Regions from separate parts of the Streptomyces sp. NPDC057428 genome, predicted to be linked through region 1. Evidence: riboswitches for the same ligand, from Rfam matches in the RefSeq annotation. Region 1 holds a riboswitch; the other holds the start of a gene.
What was found. Region 1 has a riboswitch for S-adenosylmethionine ahead of thrC (threonine synthase). Riboswitches for the same ligand answer to the same signal wherever they lie in the genome.
Positions count from the first base shown of each region.

Region 2: linked by a shared signal. The riboswitch ahead of ACFU5K_RS16355 (aminotransferase class V-fold PLP-dependent enzyme) and the one ahead of thrC (threonine synthase) in region 1 are both predicted to bind S-adenosylmethionine.

Region 1 is NZ_JBHVCT010000061.1:22,901-31,082, reverse strand. It holds gene ACFU5K_RS22225 (cold-shock protein) at 1-126, opposite strand, end outside; gene ACFU5K_RS22220 (MoaD/ThiS family protein) at 583-858, opposite strand; gene thrC (threonine synthase) at 887-2,185, opposite strand; SAM riboswitch class I at 2,204-2,331, opposite strand; gene ACFU5K_RS22210 (glucosyl-3-phosphoglycerate synthase) at 2,485-3,435, shown strand; gene ACFU5K_RS22205 (trehalose-6-phosphate synthase) at 3,521-4,897, shown strand; gene otsB (trehalose-phosphatase) at 4,940-5,788, opposite strand; gene ACFU5K_RS22195 (DUF3263 domain-containing protein) at 5,887-6,120, opposite strand; gene ACFU5K_RS22190 (ABC transporter substrate-binding protein) at 6,131-7,348, opposite strand; gene ACFU5K_RS22185 (ROK family protein) at 7,632-8,182, shown strand, end outside.
Region 2 is NZ_JBHVCT010000035.1:46,056-54,237, reverse strand. It holds gene ACFU5K_RS16385 (hypothetical protein) at 39-440, opposite strand; gene ACFU5K_RS16380 (heme-copper oxidase subunit III) at 628-1,248, shown strand; gene ACFU5K_RS16375 (c-type cytochrome) at 1,304-2,113, shown strand; gene ACFU5K_RS16370 (Rieske 2Fe-2S domain-containing protein) at 2,110-3,162, shown strand; gene ACFU5K_RS16365 (cytochrome bc complex cytochrome b subunit) at 3,159-4,784, shown strand; gene trpD (anthranilate phosphoribosyltransferase) at 4,908-5,972, shown strand; SAM riboswitch class IV at 6,113-6,230, shown strand; gene ACFU5K_RS16355 (aminotransferase class V-fold PLP-dependent enzyme) at 6,404-7,783, shown strand; gene ACFU5K_RS16350 (Lrp/AsnC family transcriptional regulator) at 7,851-8,132, opposite strand; gene ACFU5K_RS16345 (rhomboid family intramembrane serine protease) at 8,129-8,182, opposite strand, start outside.

The DNA of each region.
Region 1 (8,182 bases):
TTCGAGGGTGCGGTACCCGTCCATCTGGATCGCGCTGTAGTGGACGAAAACATCCGCACCACCGTCGACCGCGATGAAGCCGTACCCCTTCTCCGCGTTGAACCACTTGACGGTGCCCTGAGCCATGCCTAACTCCCCTATTACTGGCCCTTGCACGAGACCGCACTTCGCGGGCCCGGGTCAGAACTCACCCTCCGACAGGAGAGGGTGGCGTGCGCCGGAACGCGTCGACCGCGGCCGAATGTATCTGCCCAACTGCCCTCTGCAACAGGGCAATCGGACGGGAATTCTGGGCAGGCGCGAACGCCCGGATGGGGAGAATCGGCAAGATTCCAGGGCAAGTCGGGCCTGACAAAGGCGACTTATGCCTCAGGAGGTTCACGTACTTTGGCTGCTTCTTGTCACGGCCGGGCGCATTCTCATATGCGGGCGGCACGGGCAGCGGCGGGGACTTCCCCAACTCTACCGCGCTCAACCATGCAGAATGGCCCCCTCCGCTTCTGATGCGGAGGGGGCCTTCGTGTTCACACAGCGCGGGCGCCCGGCCGGGGTGTCTCCCCGGCCCGCGCGCCGCGACGGGGATCAGCCTCCGGCGACGGCCGGGATGATCGATACGCCTGCGCCGTCCGGCGTCGCCGCGTCCAGACCGCCCTCGAAGCGCACGTCGTCGTCGTTGACGTACACGTTGACGAAGCGGCGCAGCTTGCCCTGGTCGTCCAGGACGCGGGCGCCGATGCCCGGATGGTTCTGCTCCAGCGACGCGATGACCTCGGAGAGGATCGCCCCCTCGGCCGGGACCTCGGCCTGACCACCCGTGTAGGTGCGCAGGATGGTGGGGATACGGACCTTGACGCTCATGTCGGTGCCTTCCTCGGGTCTCGGGTGGTCAGTTGGCGGCGGCGAGGCCAGCGTCGCGGAACGCGTCCAGGCTGGGCCGGATCGTCGCCGACAGTCCGGTCGTGGGGGCGACCGCGTCCAGCGTCTTCAGTCCGTCCCCGGTGTTCAGGACGACGGTGGTCAGGGCCGGGTCCAGCAGGCCTGCCTCGATCAGCTTCTTCGTGACGCCGACGGTCACACCGCCGGCGGTCTCCGCGAAGATGCCCTCGGTGCGGGCCAGCAGCTTGATCGCGTCCACGATCTGCTCGTCGTCGACGTCCTCCACCGCACCGCCGGTGCGGCGGGCGATGTCCAGCACGTACGGGCCGTCGGCAGGGTTCCCGATCGCCAGGGACTTCGCGATGGTCTTCGGCTTCTGCGGCCGCACGACGTCGTGGCCGGCCTTGAAGGCGGTGGAGACCGGGGAACAGCCCTCGGCCTGAGCGCCGAAGATCTTGTACGGCTTGTCCTCGACGAGGCCGAGCTTGATCAGCTCCCGCAGCCCCTTGTCGATCTTCGTGAGCTGCGAACCGGAGGCGATGGGGATCACGAGCTGGTCGGGCAGCCGCCAGCCCAGCTGCTCGCAGATCTCGTACGCCAGCGTCTTGGAGCCCTCGCCGTAGTACGGCCGCAGGTTGACGTTGACGAATCCCCAGCCCTCGCCGAGCGGGTCGCCGATGAGCTCCGAGCAGAAGCGGTTGACGTCGTCGTAGTTGCCCTCGATGCCGACCAGCTCGCCGCCGTACACCGCGGCCATGACGACCTTGCCCTGCTCCAGGTCGTGCGGGATGAACACGCACGAGCGGAAGCCGGCGCGGGCCGCGGCGGCACCGACCGCACCGGCGAGGTTGCCGGTGGAGGAGCAGGAGAGCGTGGTGAACCCGAAGGCGCGGGCGGCCTCGACGGCGATGGCGACGACACGGTCCTTGAAGGAGTGCGTCGGGTTGCCGGAGTCGTCCTTGACGTACAGGCCGCCGGTCACGCCCAGCTCGCGGGCGAGGTTGTCGGCCTTGACCAGCTTCGTGAAACCGGGGTTGATGTTGGGCTTGTCCGCGACATCGGCGGGGACGGGGAGCAGCGGCGCATAGCGCCAGATGTTGTCCGGTCCCTCGGCGATGCGCTTCTTCAGCTCTTCGGGGGAGCCGCTCGGGAGGTCGTACGCCACTTCGAGCGGCCCGAAACAGGACGCGCAGGCGAAAAGGGGGCCGAGTTCGAAACGCTCGCCGCATTCGCGGCAGGAAAGCGCTGCGGCGGGACCGAGATCCACGGCGGAAGAATTGGCGTTTGCTGCGACTGTCTGCGCGGCCATGATGGCGGAGGCCCTTTCTCCTCATCTTCCTTGCGACGTATTTCGCCACAAGACGGAATTGGCACCTTCCCCACCGTGACCTCGCGGTCGGCAGGAGGGTTGCCGGGACTTCAACGGGCCGTTCCCTCAGTCCCTCTGGATGAGCGCGATGGCACCGGACCGTCGATCCGGGCGTTTTTTCGCGGAGCCACCCCGACATGAGGGGGCCATCCGCGTTGTTCAAGACTGTAACCGAAGCACCGGGCGACCGGATGAGTCGTCCGAACCGCGAGATGGATCACACACAGGGAGAATCGACCGTGCTGGAAGAGGTGGAACGCTGGCTGACCAGGCGTTCCTGGTCGGCCGACGACCGCCCGCTCGACCACCTCACCGCCGCGCGGGCGAGGGATCCGCGCGCCGCGCGCGTGAGCGTCGTCCTGCCCGCGCTGAACGAGGAGGCGACGGTCGGCGCGATCGTCGCGGAGATCCGGCGCGAGCTGATGGAGAAGGTCCGGCTCGTCGACGAGCTGGTGGTGATCGACTCCGGTTCCACCGACGCCACGGCCGAGGTCGCGCGGCGGGCGGGCGCCCGGGTCGTGCACCGGGACTCCGTCGTCCCCCGGATCCCCGCCCTGCCCGGCAAAGGTGAGGTCCTGTGGCGGTCGCTGCTGGTGACGAGCGGCGAGATCGTCTGCTTCGTCGACGCCGACCTCAAGGACTTCTCCGCGGACTTCGTGTCCGGGACAGTCGGCCCCCTGCTGACCGACCCTTCGGTGCAGTTCGTCAAGGCGATGTACGACCGGCCGCTGGGCGAGGCAGCGGGCCAGGGCGGGCGCGTGACCGAGCTGGTGGCCCGCCCGCTGCTCAATCTCCACTGGCCCCGGCTTGCCGGGTTCGTCCAGCCGCTGGGCGGCGAGTACGCGGTGCGCCGCTCCCTGCTGGAGCGGCTGCCCTTCCCGGTCGGCTACGGAGTGGAGCTGGGCCTGCTGGTCGACGCCCTGCACACCGTGGGCCTGGACGCCCTGGCCCAGGTCGACGTCGGCGTACGCAGACACCGCCACCAGGACGGCCAGGCGCTCGGGCGGATGGCGGCGGCGATCTACCGGACGGCGCAGCTGAGGCTCTCCCGGGGCCCGCTCGTACGGCCCGAGATCACCCAGTTCGAGCGGGGGCCGGGCGGGTTCGTCCCGCGTACCCACGCGGTGGACACGGAGGAACGGCCGCCGATGCGGGAGATCGCGGAGTACGCGGCCCGGAACGCCGCGTAGCGGTTTCGCGCCACGACGGCTCCGCTCCGGATCTCCGGCCGTTCCTCACGTTTGGCGGCTTCCCTCACGGGCTAGGTTCGGGTACATGGTCTCCGAGCACGCTGCCCAGGTCCTCGTCGCGTCCAACCGCGGCCCGGTGTCGTACGCCCGGCGGGAGGACGGCACGCTCGAATCGAAGCGGGGTGGCGGCGGGCTCGTCTCCGGCCTCAGCGCCGTCGACGACAAGCTGTGGGTGTGCGCCGCTCTCGGCGACGGCGACCGCGAGGCGGTCCGGCAGGGCGTGTCCGAGCCCGGCGTGCGGATGCTCGACATCGACGCCGGGGTCCACGAGGACGCGTACAACGGCATCGCGAACTCGGTGCTCTGGTTCGTGCACCACATGCTCTACCAGACGCCGGTGGAGCCCGTCTTCGACGCGGAGTTCCGGCGTCAGTGGGCCTCCTACGAGAGCTACAACCGGGCCTTCGCACAGGCACTCGCCGAGGAGGCGGGCGAGGACGCGGCGGTCCTCGTGCAGGACTACCACCTCTCGCTGGTCCCCGGGATACTGCGCGAGCTCCGCCCCGACCTGCGGATCGGGCACTTCACGCACACCCCGTGGGCGCCCGTCGACTACTTCCGGCTGCTGCCCGACGACATCGGGGAGCAGCTTCTCAAGGGCATCCTGGGCGCCGACCGCGCGGCCTTCCTGACGCGCCGCTGGGCGGACACCTTCATCGGCTGCTGCACGGAGATCCTCGGCGGCACCGGCCGCACCAGGATCGGGGTGCACGGGCTCGGGGCCGACGCGGACTTCCTGCGCCGCCGCTCCCGCGAGGCGGACGTGGACGAGCGCATGGAGACGCTGCGGGAGCAGGTGGGCGCCGGCCGGCGCACGATCGTGCGGGTGGACCGCACCGAGCTCTCCAAGAACATCGTCCGCGGGCTGCACGCCTACCGGGCGCTGCTTGAGGAGCGCCCCGAGTGGCGCGAGCGCGTGGTGCACATCGCCTTCGCCTACCCCTCACGGCAGGACCTCGCGGTGTACCGGGACTACACGGCCGAGGTGCAGCGGGTCACCGACACGATCAACGCGGACTTCGGCACGGAGGGCTGGACCCCGGTCCTGCTCCACGTCGACGACGACTTCGCCCGCTCGCTCGCGGCGTACCGGCTGGCCGACGTCGCCCTCGTCAACCCGATCCGCGACGGCATGAACCTGGTGGCCAAGGAGGTCCCCGTCGTCTCGGACGACGGCTGCGCGCTGGTCCTCTCCCGGGAGGCGGGTGCGTACGAGGAACTGGGCGAGGACGCGCTCGTGGTCAACCCGTACGACGTGTCTGCCACGGCGCGGGCACTTCACGAGGCGCTGACCATGGAGTCCGGCGAGCGGGCGGCGCGCTCGAAGCGTCTCGCCGCCGCGGCGACCGCGCTGCCGCCGCAGCAGTGGTTCCTGGACCAGCTGGAGGCGCTGCGGGCCTGACCGCCGGAGGACCGGGCCATCGGGCCCGGTCCTCGTCACGCCTCAGCCCCGGGCGAGCTGGCCGGCCAGTGACCGCAGCAGGCCGGCCACCGCTGCCGGGCCGGGCAGCACCAGGTCGGCGCGTTCGGCGAGTTCGGGCACCTCCGAGCCGCTGCACACCAGCAGGCCCTGGGTGCCCCGGGCCCTCAGCTTCTCCACGGCGGCGTAGGCGGCGAGGTCACCGAGGTCGTCGCCCGCGTAGAGGACGGTCTCCGCTTTCGTCTCCCGCACGAACTCCTCCAGCGCCACGCCCTTGTCCATGCCGGCGGGGCGCAGTTCCAGGACGAGGCGGCCGGGTTCGACGATCAGGCCGTGGCGGGCCGCGAGAGCGCTCAGCGGCGCCCGCAGCGCCTCGAAGGAGGCCTGCGGGTCGGCGGCGCGGCGGGTGTGCACGGCGACCGCGCGGCCCTTCTCCTCGATCCAGGTGCCGTCGCCGGCCCCTGCCTCCTCGATCACCCGGGGCAGCTCCGCGCGCACGGCTTCGACGCCGGGGTCCGGGGCGGGTGCGTGGACGTCGCCGCTGACGGCGTCCCAGCGTTCGGCGCCGTAGTGGCCGAGCACGACGAGGTGGTCGAGGCCGGGCGCCCCTGCGAAGCCGCCGAAGCGCACCGCTGTGCCGGCCGGACGCCCGGTGATCACCGCGACGGCGGCGACGCGCGGCGCCAGCGCCGACAGGGCCGGGACGACGTCGGGGTGGGCGCGGGACCGCTCGGGGTCCGGGACGATGTCGGCGAGCGTGCCGTCGAAGTCGAGCGCGACCACCGCGCGGCCGGGCCGGGCCAGGAGCGCGGCGAGGCCGTCACGGCCGGCCTGGGTGGACGGGGTCGGGAGGGGGTGGTCCTGATTGCCCATGCGGCCGAGCGTAGCGGGCGGGCCGCCGGGCCGCGCGGTCCCCCTCGGGGCCGCCCCGCACGGCCGGTGTCCTGTGACGACACCGGCCGGAACGGCACTCAGCGGCGGCCCCGCCTCGCGTCGCGGACCCGCCTGAGCCGGTTGACCGTCACCGGGTCCTCCGCGAGCGCGCGACGGTCGTCCAGGAGCGCGTTGAGCAGTTGGTAGTAGCGGACCGGAGACATGTCGAGCTCTTCGCGGATCGCCCGTTCCTTCGCCCCGGGGCCGGACCAGGAGCGCCGCTCCATGGCCAGCACCGCGTACGCCTGGTCGGAGAGCGGGTCGGCGGTCATGTCGGTCAACCTACTCCGCGGTCTCCGCCTGCCGGGCCTGGGTCGCGATGTCCACGAGCACGGTCTCCGGGTTGGCGCCGGGTTCGACCGCGGTGCCGATCTTCTTCTTGATCGTCTCGCTGGCCTTCGCCCAGGACGTCTTGCCGAAGGGGGGCAGCTGCGAGTTCGGCAGCGCTTCCAGGAACGCGTGGAGCGCCTTGTGCTTGTCGTCGGCCTCCATCACCTCGGAGGCCGTGCCGGTGACGGGCAGCAGGTCGTACTGGTCCGCGAAGGACAGCACGTTCTCGTCCTCGTAGGTGAAGTCGAGGAACTTGCCTATCGCCACCCGGTTGCCGCGCTCCTTGAAGCCCATCATCCAGTCGGCCACGCCCATCGAGCCCTCGGTGGGCCCGTCGGCCCCCGGGAGCGGGACCATCCCGACGTCGACGCCCTTCTTCTTGGCCTCCTGCATGAGCGTGGGGTGGCCGTTGAGCATGCCCACATCGCCCTTGGTGAAGGCTTCGAAGGCCTGCGCCCTGTCGAGCTTGCCGGGCGACACGGGACCGGTGAGGCCCTTGTCGACGAGGTTGTCCTTCAGCCACTTGAAGGTGGCTATGTTCGCCGGCGAGTCGATGTCGTAGTTGCCGACCTCGTCGGTGTAGCCGCCGCCACCGCTGAGGAGCCACATCAGGGTTTCGGCCTGGGACTCCTCCTCGCCGAGCGGCAGCGCGAAGGGGTAGCTCACCCCGCGCTGCTTGAGGGCCGTGGCGTCGCTGCGGATGTCGTCCCACGTCTGCGGGGCCGTGATGCCCGCCTGGGTGAACATCCTCTTGTTGTAGAAGAGCAGCCGGGTGCTGGCCACGAACGGAAGGCCGTAGAGCTTGTCGTCGACCTTGCCCGCGTCGGTGAGCGAGGGGAGGAAGTTGGCCCCCGTACGGATCGTGATCATCTCGTCGGCGGTGTAGAGCTTGCCCGCCTCGGCGTAGTCGGCGTACGCCCCGATCTGCGCGATGTCGGGGGCGTCGCCGGCCTTGACCATCTCGGCGACCTTGCGGTCGACGTCCTTCCAGGAGTAGACGGCCACGTCGACCTTGATCCCGGGGTTCTTCTGCTCGAACTTCGCTGCGATGTCGTCCCAGTAGTGCTGGGAGCTGTTCTCCGCGTCGGTGCCGTAGTCGGCCGCGACCAGCTTCAGAGTGACGTCACCGCCACCCGTGTCCGACCCGCATCCCGACAACGTTGCCGTCATTCCGAGTGCGGCAACCGCCGCGGTCAGACCCACAAAGCGCCGCTGCACAGCCTGTCCATCCCTACATTGGTTGCCGGGTCCACCGCACGAGCGGTGACCCGCGATCCTGCCTCAGGTCCGGTGTGGAGGTCTACACCACCCGGAGTGTCGATGCGGCAATCTAGCAGGGCCGCTTTGTATGGGTGATCAACAAACCACGATAGTGGACTAGACCTTTTAGGGTCGGCGGGCGAAACTGTCTCCCGTGAGACACGTCATCGCCCTCGATGTGGGCGGCACAGGAATGAAGGCCGCCCTGGTCGGGGCCGACGGCACCCTGCTCCACGAGGCCCGCCGGGCCACCGGCAGGGAGCGTGGCGCCGAGGCCGTCGTGGAGACGATCCTCGGCTTCGCCGCGGACCTGTACGCCCACGGGCGGGAGCGGTTCGGCGAAGGCGCTGTCGCCGCCGGCGTCGCGGTGCCCGGCATCGTCGACGCGGAACGCGGCATCGCCGTGTACGCCGCCAACCTGGGCTGGCGCGACGTGCCCCTGCGGAAGCTGCTCGGCGAGCGGCTCGGCGGCATACCGGTCGCACTCGGCCACGACGTCAGGACCGGCGGCCTCGCGGAAGGCCGGATCGGCGCCGGCCGGGGCGCGGACCGCTTCCTCTTCGTGGCGCTGGGCACCGGGATCGCCGGCGCCATCGGCATCGCGGGCACCATCGAGGCGGGCGCCCACGGCTACGCCGGCGAGATCGGCCACGTCGTCGTGCGGCCGGACGGCCCGGACTGCGGCTGCGGGCAGCGCGGCTGTCTGGAGACCCTCGCCTCCGCATCGGCGGTGTCCAGGGCCTG
Region 2 (8,182 bases), on a different contig from region 1:
GCGGAGGGGATCGGGGCCCCTCCGCCGCGCCACGCCTCTCAGGCCCCCACGGACAGCCTCCGACGCAGGACGGAGGCGAGGGCGTCCGCGAAGCCGACCGGGTCCACCGGAAGCGTCACAGCGGCGTCGGCACGGCTCCAGGTGGCCAGCCAGGCGTCCTGCGGTCGCCCGATCAGCAGCAGCACCGGCGGGCAGTCGAAGATCTCGTCCTTGATCTGCCTGCAGACGCCCATGCCGCCCGCGGGCGCCGTCTCGCCGTCCAGTACGCAGACGTCGATGCCGCCCTTGTCGAGCGCGCTCAGCACGGCGGGCAGGGTGGCGCACTCCAGGAACTCCACCGGTGGAACGTCCGCCGCAGGCCTGCGACCGGCTGCCAGCCTCACCTGCTCACGCGTGTTGGCGTCGTCGCTGTAGACCAGGACCGTGGCGGTCGGCTGCATTGTTCCTCCGTGACGTCTGTGTCTTCGGGGCTCTCGGGGCATGAACCGATGGGCGGATCGTACTCCGGCCGACGGCCTGTCAGCACCGGTAAAGACATCGATTCGATGGGCCGTTCGGGGAGGACACACCTCGCTGACACACCGAACGGCACCCCCCGGAGTGAGGGCGGGATAAGCGACCGACATAATGTCGGTCGTGGCGACAGCAACGACAGTAGAAACCGGGCACGCGCACCCGTCGGTCAATCGACCGAACCTCACCAGCGTCGGAACCATCATCTGGTTGAGTTCCGAGCTGATGTTCTTCGCGGCCCTCTTCGCGATGTACTTCACCCTGCGATCGGTGCTGGGACCCGATCACTGGAAGGAGATGGCCGACCATCTGAACTTCCCGTTCTCGGCGACGAACACCACGATCCTGGTGCTTTCCTCTCTCACCTGCCAGCTCGGCGTTTTCGCCGCGGAGCGGGGCGATGTGAAGAAGCTCCGCACCTGGTTCATGATCACGTTCGTGATGGGCGCGATCTTCATCGGGGGCCAGGTCTTCGAGTACACCGAGCTGGTCAAGAAGGACGGACTCTCCCTGTCCTCCGACCCGTACGGTTCGGTGTTCTACCTGACGACCGGCTTCCACGGTCTGCATGTGACAGGCGGCCTCATCGCCTTCCTGCTCGTTCTGGGCAGGACATACGCGGCCTCGAGATTCACCCACGAACAGGCCACAGCCGCCATCGTCGTGTCCTACTACTGGCACTTCGTCGATGTCGTCTGGATCGGTCTGTTCGCCACGATCTACATGATCAAGTAACTGGGCTCGCGCCCACCCACCATCGACGCAGAAGATCCTGACACCGGGGTAATCCGTGAAAAAGCTCTCCGCACGACGACGCCATCCGCTGGCGGCGGTCGTCGTACTACTCCTCGCGCTGGCGGCTACCGGGGGGCTGTACGCCGCGTTCGCGCCTGCGGGTAAGGCGCAGGCCGACGAAACCGCCCAGTCCCTCGCCATCGACGAGGGCAAGAAGCTCTACTCCGTGGGCTGTGCCAGCTGCCACGGGACCGGCGGTCAGGGCACCACCGACGGACCGTCCCTCGTGGGCGTGGGCTCCGCCGCCGTCGACTTCCAGGTCGCCACCGGACGCATGCCGGCCCAGCAGCCGGGCGCCCAGGTGCCGAAGAAGCCGGTCATCTACAACCAGGCAGAGATCGACCAGCTCGCGGCGTACATCTCGTCGCTGGGCGCCGGTCCGATCACGCCGACCAAGAGTCAGGTCGACCCCTCGGGCGCCGACGTGGCCAAGGGCGGCGACCTGTTCCGCACCAACTGCGCGCAGTGCCACAACTTCACCGGCAAGGGCGGCGCGCTGACGCACGGCAAGTTCGCCCCGGACCTCCAGGGCGTGAGCCCGAAACACATCTACGAGGCCATGCAGACCGGCCCGCAGAGCATGCCCTCCTTCCCGGACAGCACCATGCCGGAGAAGGAGAAGAAAGACATCATCGCGTACATCAAGACCGTGAACGGTGGCGACTCCGCGAGCCCCGGCGGGCTCTCGCTCGGTGGCCTCGGTCCCGTCAGCGAGGGTCTCTTCGGCTGGATCTTCGGACTGGGCGGACTGGTCGCCATCGCCGTCTGGGTCGCGGCCCACACCGCTAAGGCCAAGAAGTCATGAGTAGCCAAGAGATTTCAGAAGAGGGCCTGCCCGCAGGGCAGGACACCGCGCACGGCGCGGTAGCGGTCGCGGACGACCCGTTCGCCGACCCCGGGCTGCCGGCGCACAAGCCGCGCATCCAGGACATCGACGAACGGGCCGCGGATCGCTCCGAGCGCGCCGTCGCGTTCATGTTCACGCTGTCCATGCTGGCGACGGTCGGCTTCATCGCCAGCTACGTCATCTTCCCGGTCGACAAGATCGTGTTCATCTGGCCCTTCGGCCACGTGAGCGTGCTCAACTTCTCCCTGGGACTGACGCTCGGCCTGGCGCTGTTCCTCATCGGCGCGGGTGCCGTCCACTGGGCGCGCACCCTGATGTCCGACGTCGAGGTCGCCGACGACCGGCACGCCATCGAGGCCACGCCCGAGGTCAAGGCCAAGGTCATGGCCGACTTCGCGGCCGGTGCCGAGGAGTCCGCGCTCGGACGGCGCAAGCTGATCCGCAACACCATGTTCGGCGCGCTGGCACTGGTGCCGCTCTCCGGTGTGGTGCTGCTGCGCGACCTCGGTCCGCTGCCGGAGAAGAAGCTCCGCAACACGCTGTGGGCCAAGGGCAAGCTGCTCGTCAACATGAACACGATGGAGCCGCTGCGTCCCGAGGACGTCGTCGTCGGTTCGCTCACCTTCGCCATGCCCGAGGGCCTGGAGGAGGACGCGCACGACTTCCAGACGCAGATCGCCAAGTCCGCCCTGATGATCATCCGCATCGAGCCGGACAACATCAAGGACAAGCGCGAGCGCGAGTGGGCCCACGAGGGAATCGTGGCCTTCTCCAAGATCTGCACCCACGTCGGCTGCCCGATCAGCCTGTACGAGCAGCAGACGCATCACGTGCTCTGCCCGTGCCACCAGTCCACCTTCGACCTCTCCGACGGCGCCCGCGTCATCTTCGGTCCGGCCGGTCACGCCCTCCCGCAGCTGCGGATCGGTGTGAACAGCGAGGGCAACCTCGAAGCCCTCGGTGACTTCGAAGAGCCCGTCGGTCCTGCCTTCTGGGAGCGCGGATGAGTACTGCGACGGAAACACAGCGCAAGGCGCCCGCCGGTGAGCGTGTCGCCGACTGGGCGGACGGCCGGCTCGGCATCTACGGGCTCGCCAAGGCCAACATGCGCAAGATCTTCCCGGACCACTGGTCCTTCATGCTCGGTGAGATCTGCCTCTACAGCTTCCTCATCATCATCCTCACGGGTGTGTACCTGACGCTGTTCTTCCACCCGAGCATGAACGAGGTCGTGTATCACGGCTCGTACGAGCCGATGCAGGGCATCCGGATGTCCGAGGCCTACGCCTCGACGCTGGACATCAGCTTCGACGTCCGCGGCGGCCTGCTGGTCCGGCAGATCCACCACTGGGCAGCGGTGATCTTCCTCGCCGGCATGTTCGTGCACATGTTCCGGGTGTTCTTCACCGGCGCGTACCGCAAGCCGCGCGAGATCAACTGGCTGTTCGGCTTCCTGCTGTTCGTCCTCGGCATGTTCACCGGGTTCACCGGTTACTCGCTCCCGGACGACCTGCTCTCCGGTACGGGTGTGCGCTTCACGGAGGGCGCGATCCTGTCGATGCCGATCGTCGGTACGTACATCTCGATGTTCCTGTTCGGCGGGGAGTTCCCCGGCACGGACATCATCGCGAGGTTCTACTCGATCCACATCCTGCTGCTGCCCGGCATCATGCTCGGGCTCGTGGTCGGCCACCTCATCCTGGTGTTCTTCCACAAGCACACCCAGTTCGCCGGCCCCGGCCGCACGAACAAGAACGTCGTCGGCATGCCCCTGCTTCCGGTGTACATGGCCAAGGCCGGAGGCTTCTTCTTCCTGGTCTTCGGTTTCATCGCGATCCTCTCGGCCATCGCCTCGATCAACCCGATCTGGGCACTCGGCCCGTACCGTCCCGACCAGGTGTCCACGGGCGCCCAGCCGGACTGGTACATGGGATTCGCCGAAGGCTTCGTCCGTGTGATGCCCGGCTGGGAGATCAACCTCTGGGGCCACACCCTGGTCCTGGGCGTGCTCATCCCGCTGGTCCTCTTCGGTCTGGTCCTCGGGGCGCTGGCGCTCTACCCGTTCATCGAGTCGTGGATCACCGGGGACAAGCGCGAGCACCACATCCTGGACAAGCCGCGCAACACCCCGGTCCGCACCGGTCTCGGTGTCGCCTGGGTGACGATCTACTTCGTCATGCTGATCGGCGGCGGCAACGACATCTGGGCGACGCACTTCCACCTGTCGCTCAACGCGATCAGCTGGTTCGTCCGGATCGCGTTCTTCGTCGGCCCGGTCGTGGCGTTCATCGTCACGAAGCGGATCTGCCTCGGCCTCCAGCGGCGCGACAAGGAGAAGGTGCTGCACGGGCGCGAGTCCGGCACCATCAAGCGCCTGCCGCACGGTGAGTTCGTCGAGATCCACGAGCCGCTCAGCCCTGGGCAGCTGCACACGCTCACCGCGCACGAGCAGTACAAGCCGGTCGAGATCGGCCCGACGGTCGACGAGAACGGTGTCGAGCGCAAGCCCTCCGTACTGGAGAAGATGCGGGCGAGCCTCAGCGAGAAGTACTTCGGCGAGGGAACTCAGATCCCCAAGCCCACTGCCGAGGAGTACAAGGAGATCAACAGCGGCCACGGCCACCACTGATCACCTCAGCTGACCGCCACAGCGAAGAGCCCCGTCCATCCGATGGACGGGGCTCTTCGCCGTCTCCGGGCTGGATAGGGTGGGAGGCATCCTTGTACCGGCTGTGGACCCCAGGAGCGGACCATGAACGTTGTGACCCCGGACGGCGGCGACAGCGTGGCGGCCCGCACCTGGCCGGGCGTGCTGACCCCTCTCCTGCGGGGCGAGGACCTCGGCGCCGACGACACGGCGTGGGCCATGAACCGCATCATGAGCGGTGAGGCCACGGATGTGCAGATCGCCGGGTTCGCGGTCGCGCTGCGGGCCAAGGGCGAGACCGTGGACGAGGTGACCGGGCTGGTCCGCGCCATGTACGAGCACGCCCACACCATCGAGGTGCCCGGCCGCACGGTCGACATCGTGGGGACCGGCGGAGACATGGCCAAGACGGTCAACATCTCCACCATGTCCGCGATCGTCGTCGCGGGGACGGGTGCGAAGGTCGTCAAGCACGGCAACCGCGCCTCCTCGTCGGCGAGCGGTGCCTCGGACGTGCTGGAGAAGCTCGGCGTCAACCTCGAACTGACTCCGCAGCGGGTCGTCTCCGTCGCGGAGGAGGCGGGCATCACCTTCTGCTTCGCCGTGAAGTTCCACCCAGCCCTGCGGTACGCGGCCAGGGCCCGCAAGGAGCTCGGCACCCAGACCACCTTCAACATTCTGGGACCGCTCACCAACCCGGCCCGGGTGCGCTCCCAGGCCATCGGGGTCGCCGACCCGAAGATGGCGCCCATCGTGGCGGGCGTGCTGGCGGACCGGGGGAACTCCGCGCTCGTCTTCCGGGGCGACGACGGGCTGGACGAGCTGACGACCACGGCCACCTCCCGGGTCTGGATCGTGCGCGACGGCGCCGTCCGGGAGGAGCCCTTCGACCCGCGCGACGTCGGCCTAGAACTCGTCCCCGTCGAGGCGCTGCGGGGCGCCGACGCGTCGTACAACGCCGATGTCGCGCGCCGGCTCCTCGACGGGGAGACCGGGCCCGTGCGTGAGGCCGTGCTCCTCAACTCCGCGGCCGCGCTGGTCGCGCTGGACCCGGGCGAGGGGACGCTGAACGAGCAGTTGGCGGCGGGGATCGCGCGGGCCGCGAAGTCCATCGACTCGGGCGGGGCCAAGCGCGCGCTGGAGCGCTGGGTGACCGCCAGCAACGCCTGAGAGCCTGTCGGGTGACCTCTGATCGGGGACGATCGAAGGCCACCCGACAGGCTCTGAGAGGCGCACGGTGTGAGCGGGGCGCAGTCCGGATCGCGGACTGCGCCTTGCGCGTCGCCAGGGGTATGGCAGGATGCTGCGCAGGTCATGAGTGACAGCGACTACGGCCCCGGCCCGCTGTCCGGCAACCCTCCGTCCGTGGCGGGGTGCCCCGGGTGAAGACCGGGCCGCAGTCAGCGAGGTCTGCGGCAAGCGCGGACCCCTCGGCATCGTTGGATGCCACCCCTTGGGGTCCTGGTCCCAGGGAGCCTTCTGTGAGCAAGCGAATGCGATAGGGCGCGAAGCCCTCTTCCGCACACCCCTTTTTTCTTCCTCTCCGCGCTGCCGCGCACCGCCGGCGCGAGGATTTCGCCTGCCTTTTACGGGAGTTCGCCATGTCTGTCTCAACCGCTGCCGTCGACCAGGCCATTTGTGCCCCGCTGCCGGTTATGGGTGCTGATGTCACCGTTCCGCTCGTCACCGGTGGAGACGTCACGTACGCCGCCCTCGACTACGCGGCCAGCGCCCCCGCCCTCCAGCGCGTGTGGGACGACGTGGCCGCCTACGCCCCGTACTACGGAAGCGTGCACCGCGGCGCCGGGTATCTCTCGCAGCTCTCCACCGACCTGTTCGAGACGAGCCGGACCACCGTCGCGGAGTTCCTCGGCTGCCGCGCCGACGACCAGGTGGTCTTCACCCGCTCGACGACCGACTCGCTCAACCTGCTGGCCGCCGCGCTGCCCGTGGGCTGCGAGGTGTTCGTGTTCGAGACGGAGCACCACGCCGCGCTGCTGCCCTGGCGGAACGTCCGGGTGACCTACCTCGACGCCCCCCGCACCCCGGACCAGGCCGTCGCCACGCTCGAGCGGGCCCTGGCCGGCCGCGACCCCCACGGTCCGGCCCTGGTCTGCGTCACGGGTGCCTCCAACGTCACCGGTGAGCTGTGGCCGGTGAAGGCCCTGGCCGCCGCCGCCCACGCGCACGGGGCCCGGATCGTCCTCGACGCCGCGCAGCTTGCGCCCCATCACCCGGTGGACATCGCGGAGCTGGACGCCGACTGGGTCGCCTTCTCCGGCCACAAGCTGTACGCCCCGTTCGGCTGCGGGGTGCTCGCAGGCCGGGCCGACTGGCTGCGGGACGCGGAGCCGTACCTCGCCGGAGGCGGCGCCTCCCGCAAGGTCGCCCGGCGCACCGACGGAGGCGTGGACGTCGAGTGGCACACCACCGCGGCCCGCCACGAGGCCGGATCGCCCAACGTCATCGGCGTCTACTCCATCGCCGCCGCCTGCAAGGCGCTGACCGAGGCCGGCTTCGGCCGGCTGGTCGAGCGGGAACAGCACCTGGTCACCCGGGTGCGTGAGGGGCTCGCCGGTGTCCCCGAGGTGAAGGTGCTCTCGCTGTTCGGCGACGACGCCCCGAGGGTCGGCGTCATCTCCTTCGTGGTGGAGGGCTGGAACAGTTCGCACTTCGCCGCGGCGCTCTCCGCGGAGTACGGCATCGGGGTGCGCGACGGACTGTTCTGCGCTCACCCGCTGGTGCGGACCCTGCTGGGCAGCGAGCCGCAGGACCCGGGGGAGTGCGGCGCCCCCGAGGCGGCGCCGGGGGAGAGGTCCCTCAACGCCATCCGGGTGAGTTTCGGAGCCGGGACGCCGGACGAGCACATCGACCGGTTCCTGGGTGCGGTCCGGGAGCTGGTGAGTTCCGGTGCCCGCTGGGCCTACCGCACCGAGGACGGCCGCTGCGTCCCGGACCGGGGCGCCACCTCGCAGGTCTGACCCGCCCGCACGCGGCTGGGGCCGGGACGGGAGCGACTCCTCGTCCCGGCCGGAGCCGCGCGTCGTGTCAGGCGTCGAGGCCGATGGCGAAGGCCGCCTCGAGGTCGTGCTGGGAGTAGGTCCGGAAGGCCACGTGGGTGTCGGTCGCCTCGACTCCCGGGATCTTGCTGATCCGGCCCGGGATGACGTCGGCGAGATCGTCGTGCCTGGCCACCCGGACCATGGCGATCAGGTCGTACGTGCCGGTGACCGAGAAGACCTCGCTGACGCTGTCCAGCGACGCGATGGCCTCGGCGATCTCGGGGATCCGGTCCACGCTGGTTTTGATGAGAACGATCGCGGTGATCACGGCTGGCTTTCTCCCTCAGTGGCCGTGGCTGGAGACTTCACTCTAGTACC